2 regions of the Ochrobactrum sp. EDr1-4 genome follow, and region 2 is predicted to be linked to the other one. Evidence: predicted binding sites of a transcription regulator. Region 2 holds the regulator's gene; the other holds the start of a gene.
What was found. The regulator LexA, encoded in region 2, represses DNA repair genes until DNA is damaged. The targets are predictions, from matches to a motif close to TGTTCNNNNTGTGTTCNG.
Positions count from the first base shown of each region.

Region 1: ACOZHT_RS15005 (Y-family DNA polymerase) is a predicted target of LexA. The motif match lies at 2,182-2,199, and genes of this name have one in related genera.

Region 1 covers NZ_JBLZOF010000004.1:37,219-46,194, forward strand. Annotated here, with positions in the region: gene ACOZHT_RS15000 (hypothetical protein) at 534-1,805, opposite strand; gene ACOZHT_RS15005 (Y-family DNA polymerase) at 2,281-3,555, shown strand; gene ACOZHT_RS15010 (hypothetical protein) at 3,555-3,809, shown strand; gene ACOZHT_RS15015 (hypothetical protein) at 4,030-4,308, shown strand; gene ACOZHT_RS15020 (hypothetical protein) at 4,463-4,954, opposite strand; gene ACOZHT_RS15025 (hypothetical protein) at 5,057-5,344, opposite strand; gene ACOZHT_RS15030 (hypothetical protein) at 5,344-6,171, opposite strand; gene ACOZHT_RS15035 (hypothetical protein) at 7,346-8,587, opposite strand.
Region 2 covers NZ_JBLZOF010000003.1:216,579-225,554, forward strand. Annotated here, with positions in the region: gene tpiA (triose-phosphate isomerase) at 1-653, opposite strand, end outside; gene ACOZHT_RS12060 (peptidyl-prolyl cis-trans isomerase) at 869-2,755, shown strand; gene trpD (anthranilate phosphoribosyltransferase) at 2,776-3,795, shown strand; gene trpC (indole-3-glycerol phosphate synthase TrpC) at 3,812-4,612, shown strand; gene moaC (cyclic pyranopterin monophosphate synthase MoaC) at 4,616-5,092, shown strand; gene glp (gephyrin-like molybdotransferase Glp) at 5,116-6,330, shown strand; gene lexA (transcriptional repressor LexA) at 6,451-7,170, shown strand; gene ACOZHT_RS12090 (ComEC/Rec2 family competence protein) at 7,231-8,976, opposite strand, start outside.

The sequences.
Region 1 (8,976 bases), on a different contig from region 2:
GATCTGGAATTTCAAGGAAAGGGAAATGGCGGAGGGGGTGTCCTATTATTTATTCTAATAAGTCATTGAATTAAAATCATCTTCCATTTCAGGTATCACCTAAATATCCGGTTTCATATCCGGTTTTTACAGCTAGTTCGAATGAGCACTTTCATCCCATGTCATCTATGAACGTGTCGTCCAAGCGGTTTAAACTTACCTACGGCTTAGAAGGCTGTGAGATTTATTTCGTTTTCAATGAACTCTCCAGCTTACGACACGCTGATACAGGCGCAAATTAGCCGTGCTTGGAGCTCTTTCGGCTTCAGATGTGGTACCGACGGGTCGCTTCATCGATCTTACATAAACCCTTATTTTGCGGTATTTTTCCGTACTTCTTAAATAATATGTGGCTCATAATGTGGCCCAAAATGTGGGCAATAATACCTGCCTGTTTCATATCTTTATTCTGGATCTGCAAACCTGTTCAAGCGAAGCCATTCGCTTGAACAATGCTAGCGCGGATCCTGATTGTCTGAAGATTAGACTCCCCCCTAAAAGACAGATCCCAGAGTGCTCAGTTTGTTCGAGCATCTAAGATAAAAAGCGAAGTAGGGATCCACTATATCCAACGTGTCTCCATCCCACGCTAGCACTTCTGATGAAGACTGCACCTCAGTACAAATCGTCTGCATCTGCTCCAGACAAGAGGTAACACTGGAGCCGGAAGGCGTTTCTCCTGTGCATACATTCTTTATTCGGGACTGAATATCATCGTAAGTAAATGAAAGCGCTACAGGGCTTTGCTTCACAGCAAGCAATACCGTTCTGTAAACATCACCGTTCGTTCCATCTACCAGTGCATGCGTTTTTCGCTCTGTTCCGCGTACTCGCGGCCCTGCATGAAGACTTGAAAGCAACTTTGTATAATCAGTTACGACCGAAGTCCTGCGCAACCCATCCTCGATCTGGCCCTCTGTAACCTCATAATGCACAAGATCTTTCGTCGGACCCACAACACCCAAAACCTGACAGAGATTAAGGCAGATTGTCTGCATGAGTTGCGGAGACCCCATCGCCTCATCTGCCAAACGTCTTTTAATCTCTTCGCTTACAACGATCCCCAGTGCCTCAAATCCTTTGTCAGCTATCTGAACGAGATGATCGCTGTTCCAGCGTTCAATATCAACGCCTGCAACCCTACCGCGAAGTTCTTCATTGCTGCGCACTACATCGTCAGACCTATGTGGAACTGATGCAGTCAGAATTTTTACACCATTATCAGCAGCCGCTTTTACTTGCCTGCCGATCTCAGTCCTGATTTCTGGTTTTATATAGTGAAAATCATCTATGAAGATTACAAAATCGCTATTGGCCACCTCTTTGATGACCTGTGTTAGAGGATTGATTGTTGTAGTTGAACTTACAGTATTTGCCTGACCCTGCCGATAGTCTACACCGCCGCTAAACGATCCTTTGACTACTACAGCACTCACGCCACCTTCACCTCTAGCACTCATGCCAATAGAATTATTATCGGCCAAGGATTTGGTTTCGCTTAATGGCGTACCCATCCACTGCAAAACTTGCTCCCAAAGATTGCTAGCCGCGTTGATTGCCGCCCCGTGAACATATATTACATAGTCATAATCAATTATTTTTTTAATTAGAACGGTTTTTCCGGTCTTAGATGGACCGCTTATTGATACGATCGTCTTCGGCATCTCCATATTATTTCTAAGATGCTCTTCCAGCTTCAAATCTTCACGACCAACGTAAGTATAGGATGGAATATCGTTTGGAGTGAATACGTCGATTAATTTCATTTACTGCCCCTGAGCCGCCTAAATGATGATGATTCTAAGTCTAAATTAGCCGAAATTCTGATCTTGTCGAGATAAGGCTTCCGAGACCGGAGAGAACTAGAACTCATACCTCTCATCCATGTAACCTTTTAAATGTCCGATGCAATAAAAGCGGCTCCATAATAAGACCACCGGCTTAGAAGGATGTAAGATTTCTTTGGTTTTCAATAACGGTTCCAACTTTAAGCCGTCTCAATAGGGTTGCTAATGATGGGAAGTTGGAACTTTTGACAGGCGTTAAAACGCCTCCTCAAACAGCATTTCCCCACAGCTTATCAACCGGATTTCCACCGCATTTTCACACTCGTAAAAAGCTTGATTGACTCTTTTCCAAAATGAGAACATTTTAGGAACATTCCCCTACAGCGCGGAATATGTTCCTTAGTGCCTATGCACTCGGGACAGGTTTCGTGCGCCCTGTTTTCTGGAGTTTGAAATGCGCCTGCCTGAGACGATTGAACGACTGTACCTCGACTTCGACGGGTTTTTCGCGTCGGTCGAGCAGCAGTGCGACAAGCGTCTGCGAGGTCGGCCAATCGGTGTCGTTCCTTTTGAAGGCACCAATCGAACTGCCGTGATCGCCTGCTCAAAAGAGGCGAAAGCGATGGGTGTGAAGAATGTGATGCCAATCAAGGACGCGCTTCGGGTTTGTCCGGATCTCATTCTCGTGCCACAGAACCCAGATCTATACCGACGAGCGCACAATGCCCTGCTCTGCGAGATCGAAACGGTCATCGCTATTGATACCGCTAAGAGCATCGATGAGCTGACGTGCGTTCTGGACGACAGCGGCAAGCGAGATCCTGAATTGCTTTCCGCCCGCATCAAAGCCGCTATTGCTGACAACATCGGACCATACATCACCAGCTCGATTGGTTTTGCTGCGAACCGCCAGTTGGCCAAGATCGCGTGCAAGGCTGGGAAAGATGAAAGCAAGCGTCACGGTAGCTATGGCAACGGCCTTGCGATCTGGCATCCCGCATCGATGCCCGCGCCATTGCTGAAAATCCCGCTGGAAGACATTCCCGGTATCGGATCAAGCTTGGCGCAACGGCTTTACAAGAACCGGATCTACACGACAGAACAGCTTTACGCATTACAGCCGAAGCATATGCGCAAGATCTGGAACAACGTGAACGGTGAGCGACTTTGGTATGCCCTACATGGATATGACATCCAAGCGCCAGAGCAACAGCGCGGGATGTTTGGCCATGGGCGCGTGCTGCCGCCAGAATCCCGCAAGATCGATGGCGCTTACGAGATCTCACGCCTGCTACTCACTAAGGCCGCGCGTCGCCTGCGCCGTGAAAACTTCTATGCTGGAGGTCTATGGCTCTGGCTTTCAATTCATGATGGCTCATGGCTGGGCAAACAAGGACTATCTGTCGTGAATGACGATCAAGCCATCTTGGCTGGTCTTAATGCGCTGTGGAATCGTGTCCGCCGAGAGTTTCCGAAAGGCACGACAATCTTCCGGGTTGGCGTCACCCTATATGATCTTTCGCCAGCCGATGAGCGCCAGATTGATCTCCTCAATAATGACGACAAACTGCGCCAGAAGTGGGAACGCGCCAATGGTGCTGTCGATAAGCTCAACAGCAAATATTCCAGCACAATCGTCAGTATGGGCGAATGGAAGCCACCGGCAGGCGGACACGTTGGCGGAAAGATCAGCTACACCCGCATTCCTTCAGCCGAGGACTTTTGGTGATGGGAAACTGGAAAACTCACATCAAAGTCGGCGATCTGGCAGATGATCAGAAGCTGGAACTGATTTGCCGGAAATGTAACCGTCTGGCCTACACCGATAAATTGTTGCTCTGCGAGACGGTTGATCGTTCGCAACTCTATCTCGATCAGATCGAGAGCATGGCGCGCTGTAAAGGTCGCGGCTGCAAAGGTACGATGCGCCTATCCATGGTGCGCCTTAAGGAAATGAGCGGCTTTGTCGGTGGGTTAGCATGAGCGGATACGGAACAGATAATGGCCGCGTTTCCAAGCCCGGAGGCAAGTGGGAGCATTGGTGCGATGCTGACGGATGCAAAGCATGGGGCACATACGGTTACAAAACGAAATATGGTCAACTTTGGTTTTGCTACGAACATAAGCAGGAAGGCGAGGACGCCTTGGCTGGACGAAGGTAATATGCGCGCTACCTGATCTCTTTAAAAGGGAGAGCACCATCTTGAAACCTAAACAAGCGGGAAACTACCCAGATCGAGATCTGGATTGTCAGGAAGCTGTTGCGCAAGGCATCGCAGACTTGATCGAACAAGCGACATTATCAGGCACATCGGAAGCTGATGCCGCAGCTGCAATAGCTGACACCGGCGTTCCGGGCATACGTGATCTCATCGATGATGCGGTTGCAGCTGGATGGTCAGCTGAAGAAACAGCTTCAGCCATTAAGGTTGTTTCGGCAGGCATGTATCGCGGCTACACCGGAACAGATCCAGACGAATAATGCGGTAGGGGTCGGAGTTCCGGAGGTTCTACGGAAAGCAAGCTAATTCAATCGCTTGTAGAAAAGTGGGGCAGATTTAGCCCATATGATTTAATTATGCTTTTTAATCCGCCCCCACCGCGAACAACAAAAAAACCCGCCGAAGCGGGGTTGTTTAAGGAGGTACGCGGCGTTGACCGGCTTCAATACGTTGAAGAATTTCTTTCACCACACGCATATCACCACCGAGTTGCGAAAGCGCGCCTTGTGTTTCTTTGTTGCTTTGGGTCACCGATAGGATCGCCTGCTCGCTCGTTGTGACGCGGTACGAGAGATTGTCGTAAGAAGCAGCGATTTTTCGTACGTCACTTTCGATGCTTTTCATTCTCTCATCAGAACGTGCATCATTCGCTTTAACGTCTGCGAGCCGGTTTTTGTGCAGCTCATCATGAGTAGTCCACCTCGCAGCCTGCTCACGCTCAACTCTCGCTGTCTCAGCCGCATTGCTGCGAATGTCAGTTTCGACGCGTTCAACATACCCACCCCCCTTCCAGATCACGCCGAGCGCCGCAAGAACTATGAGGCCGGTATTAATCAGTGAGCCAAAACGCTGCCAGACGCTTTCAACATGCCTTAGACCATTCACTTGCTTACCCTCCTCACTCACTTCCAACATCCCCGCCGCTTTCCGTTTTCATCATTGCCCTCGACGCGCTCGGCCCCTGCCCGATCCACCGTGGTTAGCGCAACCAATCCGGCCGCACTGAGATTATTCTGCCGCCACCCCGCGCAACCGCTCACAGTCTGCGGGTTGCAGGCCGCGACGACGAAGAGACAAGACACAAAAATCATAGTTCGACAGAGAACGGAGCTTCGCATCGTCCTTCGTCCTTTCACGTTCAGCTTTGATGTCAGATTGCAGTTGTTCGGTTTTGATTTGCTGCCGACCTTCACGCTTACCGATCAGGTAACCGCCACCCGCTATGATGCAGGCAGCGACGATTCCGGCGATAAGGTATTTTAGCCAGGCAGGAATGACCTTCCAAATGACTGCCATCAGGCAAACTCATTGGAAAGGTCTTTGACCGCTTTAAAAAGATCGAAGCGCCGCTTGATTGCATATACAGCAAAGCCACCAACCATAGCGCAGATGAACAGCTGCACGCGCCAATCCAGGCCGCCAAGGAAAGCGCCAACACCCGTCACCGCCATACCTATGGCGGTCAATGCATTGCCAATAACGGTTTTCGATTTCGCAGGAGGTGCGCCAAGCTCACCGGGATCTGCAACGATTGGCACCTTTTCAACAACGACGACAGCATCACTAGCCACAGCTGAAGTTCCCGCCGCCTTCACCTGATCAAGAATTGCTTCCATGCGTTGCGGTGTAACGAGAGCCTTATTGAGCTTATCACCAGCATAGAATGTTTCGCCCCGCTGCAATGCACGGTGTGCGCCCTTCGTCGGAGCAAGGACAGGAAATGAAGCCCATTCTTGCGCTAACCGCCGACCGAACTCAGTGCGACTGATCTTGCCAGCAATGAAATCATTGTAGCCGCGACGGATCGCGAGATGATAACCGAGACGATCCTGCAAATCAGGATCCATGATCTGCCCGCCACGCAGGCGTAACTCCGCCTTCAAGTCGAGCAGCGTATTACGCATGAACTGATAACCACCCGCAGCCGACGACTTAAAGCGCTTTGTGAAAGTTGGCTGAATTCCGATCAACTCATCGATCGACATCGATGTGATTTTCTTCGTTATCTTTCCTTCATTGTGACCATAGATCACATCGTATGAAGAGCGATCGGTTTTGCCCGTTTCGATAAGGCGCACGAAATCAAGCAGAAGCGCCGCGCCAGCTGGTACGGTTCTATCCATTGTGTTTTCCTGTTTTTGTGAGATGATTGATGAGAGCGGACGAAGCCCCCGCTTCAAGAACGCTCAGCCCCAGAGTAACCCCATTCTCTGGGGCTTTCTTTTGGTGACTATCTGTGTTTCAATTTTCTGGCGCAGGTGAGGGGTGACAATCTATCCAGCGCGGCCCCGGCACATATCGACCACCAGTCGTCCGGGGCTTTTCTTTTCAGGATACTCGGCTAGATTGCAGAGGCGCCAGACATGTTACATTCCTTGTCCACGCGCAGCCTTGTCATACAGCGGGCTGTGACAAGGCTTTTCTTTTCAAGCATGTTCTGTAATAGATAAGGTGCACTCAAGGCCGCCCGTCATAGTTGCCTCGGTGTAGAACCCCGGATTGACCTACCGTCTGCCGGGGTTTTTCTTTCACAGTAGTCCGCTATACTCTGCATCAAACGCGGAGGGGCAAATGTTTTTGATTGATGTTCTTGAAGACGAAATCGCAGTTTTTACTGTAGCTGCTGTGATAACTATGTGTGTCTGCTTCTGGATCTGGCGACAGGCATAAGATATACCTCAAGGGCGACGACTTCGACATGAGTTGCAAAGCCCATGGCTGAACTGCTAATTAGCGGCTTGGAAAAATGAACATCCGAACCGGGAGGCTAAATGATACGATCACTTATCCTACAAAATGCAATTCCAGTCGCTATCGTTGGATATTACATTTCAGCACTATTTAACTTCAGTCGAACAGAGCGGATGACGATAGATCTTCGAGCGCGTCATCACAGGTTCTTGAGCTGGATTATCGCTTTATCCCCTGTCGGGCTCACTCTCAGTGCGATATTAGGTGCTATTGTCGTTTTCGCTCGATATACTGAAATGGCACCTTAAATCCGCCATACTGTCGCTTAATCGAAACCACAACGATTGACAGTATACGGAATTACTATGTTCAGACTTGAACCTGCTACAGTTCTTTGGGGCTATTTAGCAATTGCTGCGTTCACCGGCCTAGCGTCCGCGCCTTTGAATAAAGATTGCCGAAATCCGGATTATGACGGACGGATGTTGGGAGCATGCCTTTTTGCTGAAGGCCTTGCTTCTGGATTTGCTTGGCCACTGTATTGGGCATGGGAGGCGGAACACCTTTTGCACCTAGAGTGGAACCGCCTGCATGACACCAATTGAATTATGAATTTTTTGAGAACCAGTATTCTCTGAATTTTGAGTAGTTCTCATAATCCTTTTGAGAAAACATCGGCACACCGATTTCATGCAACTTGTTCATCGTATCACCGATTTTATCATAAGGAATTTGGTTGATGAACGATGGATTGTAAGCGTTTACCCATGACATATCTATTCCGGTGCTTTGGAACTCTTTCAATGCTTCCGGGTTCTCAATAACTCGATACACTGTTTCATGTGCATCACTGGATGCAAAGGCGTAGTAAAGGAAGTCCAGCGCAAAGGACTTTCCTATTTTCACTTTGTTTTTTGGAAGCGATATAGCATCGTAAACTTCATTTCCTGCAACGCCATCGCGCACAAGCTCCATACGAAGCAGCAGTTCTTTTCGATATTTCTTTTCAGAACCCTCATCCGCAAGAGACTTCAACGAAGCTTCTGCGAAATCCGGAGCAAGTTTCTGGATGATACGAACCGTTGCAAATTCTGTTAGGCCCTTTGTAATTGTGTAATCACCCAAGCCAACAGCACGGCGGAAATCGTTCATAGGTTGGTGCTTATATTCCGCTGGCTGCATATGCACCGGAGCGGCTTCGAAAATCGTCCCGAACCCGATCCCGCTCATATTCAGGTAGTCCGCGTGAAGAATAAGCGGGGCACCCATGAACATCCAGTGAAACGATCCGTCGCCAGTTCTTCGGAAATCAGTCTCAATAATCGTCGTATCAAGCGTTTCAAAGAATGCGCGCTCCCGCGCATAAATCCCCCCGAAATCGATTGATGCGAGCTTATAATATCCGGGACAAAGCAAATATCCGGCCAGAGAGTCAAAGCCCCCACTGAAAGCCAGAAAAGGCGTCGTTCCAGCTTGCCACGGCTCAATTACACCTGCAGTCGAAATTTCAATGCCAGCAATTTCTTCTAAAACAGCCACACATTCCGTCGAAACCTCGAAATTTAGACGGACTTTTTTGAAAAGCCCGCCAAAAATACTGATGATACAAGTAGCAATTAGATCGTTGTGACAGCTGAAATCGTCCGGAACAGATATGCTGAACGTGTCTATTTTGGCCTTTGGCTTGAAATGAAACCACATTTTTCCGTCCTTGATATAAGGGCGATCAAATTCTGTGACCTCGGTAGTTTTGATAAGCGGTGCAGGTTTTCTAACTAGAAATGGCGCATGACGCTTAATTTGTTCTTTCACGTCACGCGGCAGCAATTTAGCTACAGTCTCATACATTACCCAATCCCCTTCAACATAGATGACCAATAGTCAAAATTAGCTACCAAATTCAAGGGGCAGGATAGAATTACATCGTCATGTGCGATGAAAGCGCAAGATAGCGGATTGCTCCAGTCCTGTTTTCAATTTGAAGCGCTCCACTACTGCCGGGATTAAGCGCCACGTTAATGGCACCGTCTGCCCCGGTTGTGCCACTAAGCGGGCCAGTGACAACATTGACGCCAGAGCTATTCGGCAAAGGGGAGTTATCACCAGCTGTGGCCGATTTGATTACTCCATTAAGGATGCGGTAAGCTGCACTCGTTCCGACTGCATTTATCAATGAAACTGTCACTTCACCACCCCGGTGTGCCGGAAGTGACTTAACCGCATCATCAGCTACGCTG
Region 2 (8,976 bases):
GATGCTTTCACCGATCCGCCATATAGAAGACGGAGATGTGCACCGTTTGCACCAAAACGTTCGGTCAGCTTTTCACGCATGAATGCATGAGCAGTCCGAACATCTTGAACAGTTGGTGTCAAACCTGTGCCGATAGCCCAGACAGGCTCATATGCAACAATCGTATTTTCAGCATTTACACCTTCAGGAAGAGATACCGCGAGCTGTCCGCCAATAATATCAAGGGTCCGCTCTGCCTTGCGCTCATCAGCCGTTTCACCAACGCAGACAATCGCAACAAGACCGGCTGCCCATGCGGCTTCCGTTTTGCTGCGCACTAGCTCGCTCGCTTCACGGTGATCGGTGCGGCGCTCCGAGTGACCAAGAATGACATGGCTTGCACCAGCTTCTTTGAGCATTTGTGCCGAAACATCGCCCGTATGAGCGCCAGATACCTTCGCATGACAATCCTGTCCGCCGAGACCGACTGTCTCGCCTTCAAGCGTTTCCGCTGCGCGTGAAAGCAACGTTGCTGGAACACAGATCACGGCATCCAGTTTACGGCCAAGATCAGAACTCAAACCCGCAGCAATCGCGCGCAGTTCGGTTAGAGATTCTCCCGTACCATTCATTTTCCAGTTGCCAGCAACCAGCGGACGGATTCCCGGAGTCATGTCATTCTCCTCGCCTTGAACGACAGCAAACCGCTCAACTTTATGTAAGCAGCGCCAAATTTTGCCACTGACTAAGCGTATTCGCACAGCAATGCAACGTTCTTGGTGCTCTGCGCACAATGAGAACTTGCATCGGAACCTTTGTTAAGGTTATCCCCTCACAAGGCTTATCTTTACAGATAGCCGGGCTTTGTTTTGTTCTTAAAGGGTTTCCAATGCTCGACAGTATGCGTGATGCCGCCAAATCCTGGGTTGCTAAGCTTCTTCTTAGCCTGCTCGTCCTCAGCTTTGCGGCTTGGGGTATTACGGATGCTTTCCAGGGCGAAATGGAAGTTGATTCAGCCATCAGCGCTGGCAGTTCAAAAGTCAGCACGACTGACTATCGTTTTGCCTATGAACAGCAGCTGATGCGCCTTTCACAGCAGTTCCGCCAGCGGCTCAATCGTGAACAGGCTCAGCAGCTCGGCGTTGACCAGCAGGTTCTGGCACAGCTCGCAGCCGGTGTCGTTCTTGATGAACAAGCCCGCAACATGCAGCTCGGCCTTTCCAAGGATGGCATCGCACGTCTGACCGGCGAAGATCCGTCATTTCAGGATGCAAGCGGCAACTTCAGCCGCGCCCAGTTTGATGCAGTTCTACGCCAGTCGAACATTCGCCCACAGGATTACCTCGATAACCGCGCGAAAGTTGCTCGTCGCCAGCAAGTTGTCGAAGCTTCCACCGACGGCCTGAAAATGCCAAACACCATGCTGAAGGCATTGGCCCTTTATCAGGGTGAAAGCCGCAGTGCCGACTACATTACTATTCCAGCAGAAAAAGCCGATGCGGTCCCTGCCCCTTCGGATGAAGCGCTCAAGACTTATTTTGATGCGCACAAGGACGAATATAAAGCACCAGAATACCGCAAGATTACCTATGTGAAGCTTGAGCCTTCAGATATTACCGATCCGGCGGCCGTCACGCAGGACGAAATTAAAGAATATTACGAAAAGAACAAAAGCCGTTTCAGCACAACTGAAACCCGCACAATCGAACAGCTTAACTTTGCAGATGAAGCAGCTGCCAAAGCCGCGCACGAAAAAATCGCAGCTGGCACCAGCTTTGTCGATATCGGCAAAGAACAGGGCAAGAGCGAAAGCGATCTCGTACTCGGCACTTTTGAAAAAACTGCTCTTCCTGATTCCGTCATTGCGGATGCAGCATTTGCACTTAACGAAGGTGGCGTCAGTGATGTTGTAAAGGGTGCATTCGGCCCTGTTATTCTTCGCGTTACGACGGTTAATCCAGCAAGCGTCAAAGAACTTTCGGAAGTCGAAAAAGAAATTCGCGACACTGTAGCGACCAATATCGCAATCAGCAGCATCGGCGGCATTCACGACTCATACGAACAGCAGCGCTCCGAAGGTGGCAGCATGACAGATGTTGCCAAGGCTCTAAGCCTCAAGGCTGTGACGATTGAAGCTGTTGACGACGAAGGAAATGATCTGGCTGGTAAAGCTCTTGAGTTGCCAAACTCGGAAGCGCTTCTTGCTGCTGTATTTCAGGCCGATCAGGGTTTTGACAATGATGCGCTGACGCTCGGAAACTCTGGTTATCTCTGGTATCAGGTTGATGGAACCACACCAGCGCGTGACCGCACACTTGATGAAGTCAAGGAAAAGGTTACAGCGGCATGGAAGGGCGAAGAAGCAGTTAAGCGTCTCAATGATCGCATGGCGGAATTGAAAAAACGTCTTGATGGCGGTGAAACACTCGACGCCATCGCAGCAAGTGCAGGCGTCGAAAAGCAGACCAAGCGCGGCATCACACGCAATACCAATGATGCGGATTTCGGCTCTGCCGCAACCGCACAGGTATTCCGCGGCCCGCTTAACCACACAGGCACCGCGGGCGCTGTTTCCAATGACGGACAGCTTCTCTTCAAAGTGATTGAAGTGACCGAGCCGACCGCTGCTGGCCCAGAAGCCATTCCGGAAGACCAGCAGACCTATCTTGCAAGCACGCTGACCGACGATGTTCTCGAACAGCTGGTTGGTGAGTTGCAGAAGCAGTATCCGGTCAAGATCAACCAGACTGCCATCAACAACGCACTGGCATTCTGATAAGCGGCGGACATAAGAGAATGGCTGACTTAAAACCCTATATCGCCAAGGCTGCCACCGGCACACCACTGTCGTTCGAGGATTCTAAAGCAGCCTTCAACATTATGATGTCCGGTCAGGCCACTCCTTCGCAGATCGGTGGCTTCCTGATGGCCTTGCGTGTTCGTGGTGAAACAGTGCCGGAGATTGCCGGCGCTGTTGCTTCCATGCGTTCCCGCATGCTGCCTGTTTCAGGATCAGAAGATGCGGTCGATATTGTTGGCACCGGTGGCGATCAGTCCGGCTCCTACAATGTTTCGACCTGCTCTGCCATCGTCGTTGCGGGCGCAGGCGTGCCAGTTGCAAAACACGGCAATCGCGCACTTTCATCAAAATCAGGTGCTGCCGACGCTTTGGCAGCGCTGGGCGTCAACATCGAGGCCGATGCAAATACTATTGGGCGCAGCATTAATGAAGCTGGTCTCGGGTTCATGTTCGCGCCGATGCATCATTCTGCAATGCGGCATGTGGGGCCCTCGCGTGTCGAACTTGGCACCCGCACAATTTTTAATCTTCTCGGCCCGCTTTCAAATCCGGCTAGCGTAAAGCGCCAACTCGTTGGCGTATTCTCTGCCGAATGGGTAGAGCCACTGGCGGAAGTCCTCCAAGCTCTGGGTTCAGAAACCGCTTGGGTCGTCTATGGCGATGGCCTTGACGAAATGACCACCGCTGGCACCACAAAAATTGCAGCGCTTGAAAACGGTACGATCCGCACATTTGAGCTTCAGCCGGAAGATGTCGGGCTTCGTCGCGTCGATATGTCTGAACTCAAAGGTGGCGATGCGGAAGTTAACGCCAAGGCACTGCTTGCAGTGCTTGAAGGCGCACAGAATGCCTATCGTGACATTGTACTGCTGAATTCCGGTGCAGCTCTGGTGATTTCCGGTAAAGCAAAAGACATTAAAGACGGCATCGCACTCGCCGCGCAATCAATCGATAGCGGTGCGGCGCTGGCCGTTCTGCAAAAAGTTATCGCTGTATCAAACGACAAGCCGCTCTGACGGAGAGGATCACATTATGTCCACCGACATTCTGCGGAAAATTGAAGCCTATAAGCGCGAAGAAATCGCTGCTGCAAAGGCGTGCCTTCCACTTGATGAAGTAAAGGCACGGGCCAAGGATCAACCAGCAACGCGTGGTTTTCTCAAAGCACTCGAAGCAAAGCGCGCTGCCAACAAGTTTGCTCTTATTGCCGAGATCAAGAAGGCAAGCCCGTCAAAAGGTCTTATCCGTCCGGATTTTGATCCACCCGCATTGGCAAAAGCCTATGAAGATGGTGGTGCGGCCTGTCTTTCAGTTCTGACAGATACACCTTCGTTTCAAGGCGCACCGGAGTTTCTTACCGCCGCACGCAACGCTTGCTCACTGCCTGCGCTGCGCAAGGATTTCCTGTTCGACACTTATCAGGTCTATGAAGCGCGCAGTTGGGGTGCGGATTGCATTCTGATCATTCTGGCAAGCGTGGATGACAATGTCGCCAAAGCGCTTGAAGAAACCGCCTTTGAGCTTGGCATGGATGCGCTGATTGAAGTGCATGACGAAGAAGAAACCGAACGCGCGTTGAAACTTTCATCGCGTCTTGTTGGTGTCAATAACCGCAATCTGCGTACCTTCGAACTCGACCTCGCCGTTTCAGAGCGTCTTGCAAAAATGGTACCTTCGGACCGTCTCCTCGTCGGCGAAAGTGGCATCTTCAGCCATGATGACTGTCTGCGCCTCGAAAAGTCGAATATTGGCACATTCCTGATTGGCGAAAGCTTGATGCGCAAAGATGATGTGGCCAGCGCCACCCGCGAACTTCTGACTGGCAAGGCATAAATAATGACGGCAAAGCTCACCCATATCGACCAGACTGGTGCCGCCCATATGGTCGATGTTGGCGACAAGGCAGAGACAGACCGCGTGGCGACTGCCGAAGGTGCTGTCAGAATGAAGCCAGAAACGCTGGCGCTCATTCTGGACGGCAATGCAGCCAAAGGCGATGTCATTGGCACAGCACGGTTTGCTGGCATTATGGCGGCGAAAAAGACCGCTGATCTTATTCCGCTCTGTCATCCGCTGATGCTCACCAAAGTGTCCGTCGAGATCGAACCCGACCAAACCCTGCCCGGCTTGCGCGTGTCTGCGACCGCAAAACTAAAAGGTCGTACCGGCGTTGAAATGGAAGCACTGACTGCCGTTTCGGTCACCTGCCTGACAATCTATGACATGGCCAAAGCTGTGGATCGCCATATGGAAATTACCGATATTCGCGTTTCGGCAAAAAGCGGCGGCAAGTCGGGCGACTGGAAAGCCTGATTATCCAGACAAGAGGAAACCCCATGTCGCTGTTACCGGTCGATGAAGCCCTTGCACGCATTCTGAGTAGTGCTCAACCGCATGGAACAGAGACAATCTCGCTTTTTGAGGCGGGCGGACGGGTCGTTGCAGAAAACGTTCAGGCTAAACTACAACAGCCTCCCTTTGATTGCTCGGCGATGGATGGCTATGCGATAATCGCGCCCGAACGCATCAACTATCCCCTTGAGTTCATTGTCATCGGCGAATCAGCTGCCGGCAAACGCTTTGAAGGCGCGCTCAAACGAGGCGAAGCCGTACGCATTTTTACCGGCGCACCCATGCCCACTGGTGCTGATAGTATTGTTATTCAGGAAGATACTGAACGATCAGGTGAAAAGCTCAAGATTCGTGAGGGATTAGACGTAGGCCGCCATATCCGTCGCGCTGGCCTCGATTTTGCGCCCGGCGACGTGGTGCTACCAATCGGTCGTTCTCTTGATGCGCCAGCGCTTTCGCTTGCAGCAGCGAGCGGCAATGCAAAAATTTCAGTGTTTCGTCAGCCGCGTATCGCAATACTCGCTACCGGCGATGAACTTGTTCGGCCCGGAATAATCCCCGGCCCTGACCAGATCGTCGCCTCTAACAGTGTCGGCATTGCGGAAATCGTTCGTCGTGCAGGTGGTGAGCCGAAAGATATGGGCATCATCATTGATGATCCGGCCAAAATAGAAACAGCAATCAGCGAAGCTTTTGCAGATGGCATCGACATTCTGGTGACGATTGGTGGCGCATCCGTTGGAGATCGCGATTACGTTCACGGCGCTTTAAAGAATTGTGGTGTTGATCTCGATTTCTGGAAAATCGCAATGCGCCCCGGTAAACCGCTGATGTATGGGCGCAAAACAGTTTCTGACAAAACAGTGCATGTTATCGGGCTTCCGGGAAATCCGGTTTCCAGCCTTGTATGCAGCCTTGTTTATCTGCGCCCACTTGTCGCCAAACTTTCCGGCACGCAGCTGAACGCAGATATACGCCCAGCCAAGCTCGGTGAGGCGATGAAAGCCAATGATCACCGGCGCGACTATGTACGCTCGACCGTTAGTCAGGCATCTGACGGCACACTGATTGCAACACCTTTCCCCGTTCAGGATTCGTCGATGCTTTCGGCACTGGCTCGCTCTCAAGCATTGCTAATCCGGGATGAGCATGCCCCGGCAGCAGACGCTGGCGATGCCTGCACAATCTTGATGCTGTAAAGAACTCAGCCCCTTCTCTCGACCATTAATCATTTTAAAACCATTGCGGAACAAGACTGGAACATATAGGGTTCGTTCTGGTTTTGTTTTTATTTGATTCTGGTCCGGAGGGTATAGCGCATGTTGACCCGTAAACAGCACGAGCTTCTGCTGTTCATTCATGAACGTCTTAAAGAGACGGGCATCCCTCCGTCGTTTGACGAGATGAAAGAGGCTCTCGATTTGGCTTCAAAATCGGGCATTCATCGCCTTATTACGGCGTTGGAAGAGCGTGGTTTTATCAGACGGCTTCCCAACCGCGCTCGTGCGCTGGAAGTTCTTCGCCTGCCAGATTCAATTGCTCCGGGCTTGAACGCGCAAAAGAAGTTCGCCCCAAGTGTCATCGAAGGAAGCCTCGGCAAAGCTCCACCACCGCCGGTACGTCCTGCCCCTGTTACGGCAAATGATGACGCTCCCGCGACTGTTTCCATACCGATGATGGGGCGAATTGCAGCAGGTGTGCCAATCTCAGCAATTCAAAATCAAACACATTCTATCAGCCTGCCACTCGAAATGCTGGGCGCTGGCGAGCATTATGCGCTGGAAGTCAAAGGCGACTCGATGATTGAGGCCGGAATTTTTGATGGCGACACCGTCATCATTAAGCGCGGCGAGACAGCCAATCCGGGAGAAATCGTTGTCGCACTCGTCGATGATGAGGAAGCAACATTGAAGCGCTTCCGTCGCAAAGGTGCGTCTATTGCTCTGGAAGCAGCTAACCCCGCTTATGAAACACGCATTTTCGGTCCAGATCGTGTGCGGGTGCAGGGTAAGCTAATCGGTCTCATCCGGCGCTATTAAATGACTGCATTTTGAGGAAACGTGCAGCTCACTGTGATTCCTCTTAAGCAGTGCGATGAATTAAAGCGGCTCTGAGAATTCTGTAAGGTTTTGTGTCGCGTCGTAAGCTTTGCTTTTCTCAATGCCTGCTCTCTTTTGATATTCGCGATCAGGAAGCCCCCTCGCCGCTCGCGAATAGAGACGATGCAAATGCCACGGGCGCGTTGGCGCATCGACCGAAAAGGTCAATTGATCAGTGTAGCCGGCTAAATTAGTCGTCTTGGTTCGGGCGAAGCGGTAAATTTTATTCTCTTGCGTAATACCGTTTTCGTCATAGTTGATCGCAGAAGCGCTTACACGTAGCAGCTTATACCCCAGCCTGAGCTCCAAGGTGCCTTTTAAGGCTAGTTCCTGTCGGTCAACCATCAAAACATTGGAACGCTCACAGCTCAGTTCCTTTCCGGCTATAGCAAGAATGACGACATCACCAATGTTGCAGGCAACCTCTTTCATTCCTTCATCTGCGGTATAAGACAGCATTCTACCGTCCCGCAGCGGGATCGTGCACAAGCCTTCTTCGCAAACAAAGGCTTCCTCAGCTGATATTGGGCTCTGTTTTTTTACCACCTGCGGCGGAATAAACTCTTTAATCAGATAGGCCGTCTGCCAGTTTTGCGCAGTAAATTTTGGAGGCCTGCTACGGTTGACCGCAAAATTTCCATCGGGCAGCCGAACAGCCACAAATTTCGCATCTTCACTCACAAGAACATCTGGCAGCGGTGTTCTTATAAATATGGCAAGTCCGATCACTACGAACGGTAACGCCAACCATCGCATCCTTGTTGTAAACACAACCGCTATAACAAGCGCCAGTGTCCAGAGAATAAGCGTGCTTGCTGGCATAACACCCGGATTACCATCTGGCGAAAAGCTGGCGACAAAACTTGCAATATGTCTCACCAGTAAAACGCCAAAGCCCATAATCTGCAATGGTAGCCAATCGAGATGCAGCGGCATCAATAACAGGCTCAACACTGCGAATGGCATAACCAATATAGAGATAACGGGTAGCGCCAATACGTTGCCAACGAGTCCAAACGGAGCCGTATTATTGAAATGATAGGCTGCAAAAATTCCGCTGGCCACACCGGCAACAATAGACGTCGCTCCCGTCGCGACAGCTGGTATAAGCATTTTTGAAACGATCCCGCGCGGCTTGGCGCGACGATCTTCAATCGCTGTTTGTTTACGAGATTTCCTATCGCTCCACCAAGCAAATGCTGCAATCAGGCCTGCGGTGGCTGAAAACGACATTTGAAAGCTTGGCCCCAGAATTTCATGCGGGGAGATTGCAATCATTGCCACTGAGGCAATCGCCAAATTGCGCATACTGATCGCCGCACGGTCCGCCAACAACGCGCAGAGCATCACAACAATCATCACATAGCTTCGTTGTGCAGCGACGTCAGCACCTGACATTGCCAGATAGAACGTGCAGCTTAGAAGCGAGAGAAATGCAGCGATTTTTTTGACCGGATATCTGGCACTAAACGCTGGCGCGAGTGCGAATATTGATCGCAATGACATCATCACGACACCCGCAGCCAACACCATATGTAAACCGGAAATGGACAAGATATGCGCGAGACCCGCTTTGCGCAGATCCTCATTTGTTTCTTCACTTATCCCCGCTCGTTCTCCGGCGATCAGCGCGGCAGCAACACTCCCATCCTCGCCTGAAAGCACTTCCGCAATACGTTCAGAAACATGCACCCGTAATTGGGCGATAGCGCCCGAAATTTTAGCAAATATCTCACTTGGCGCTGG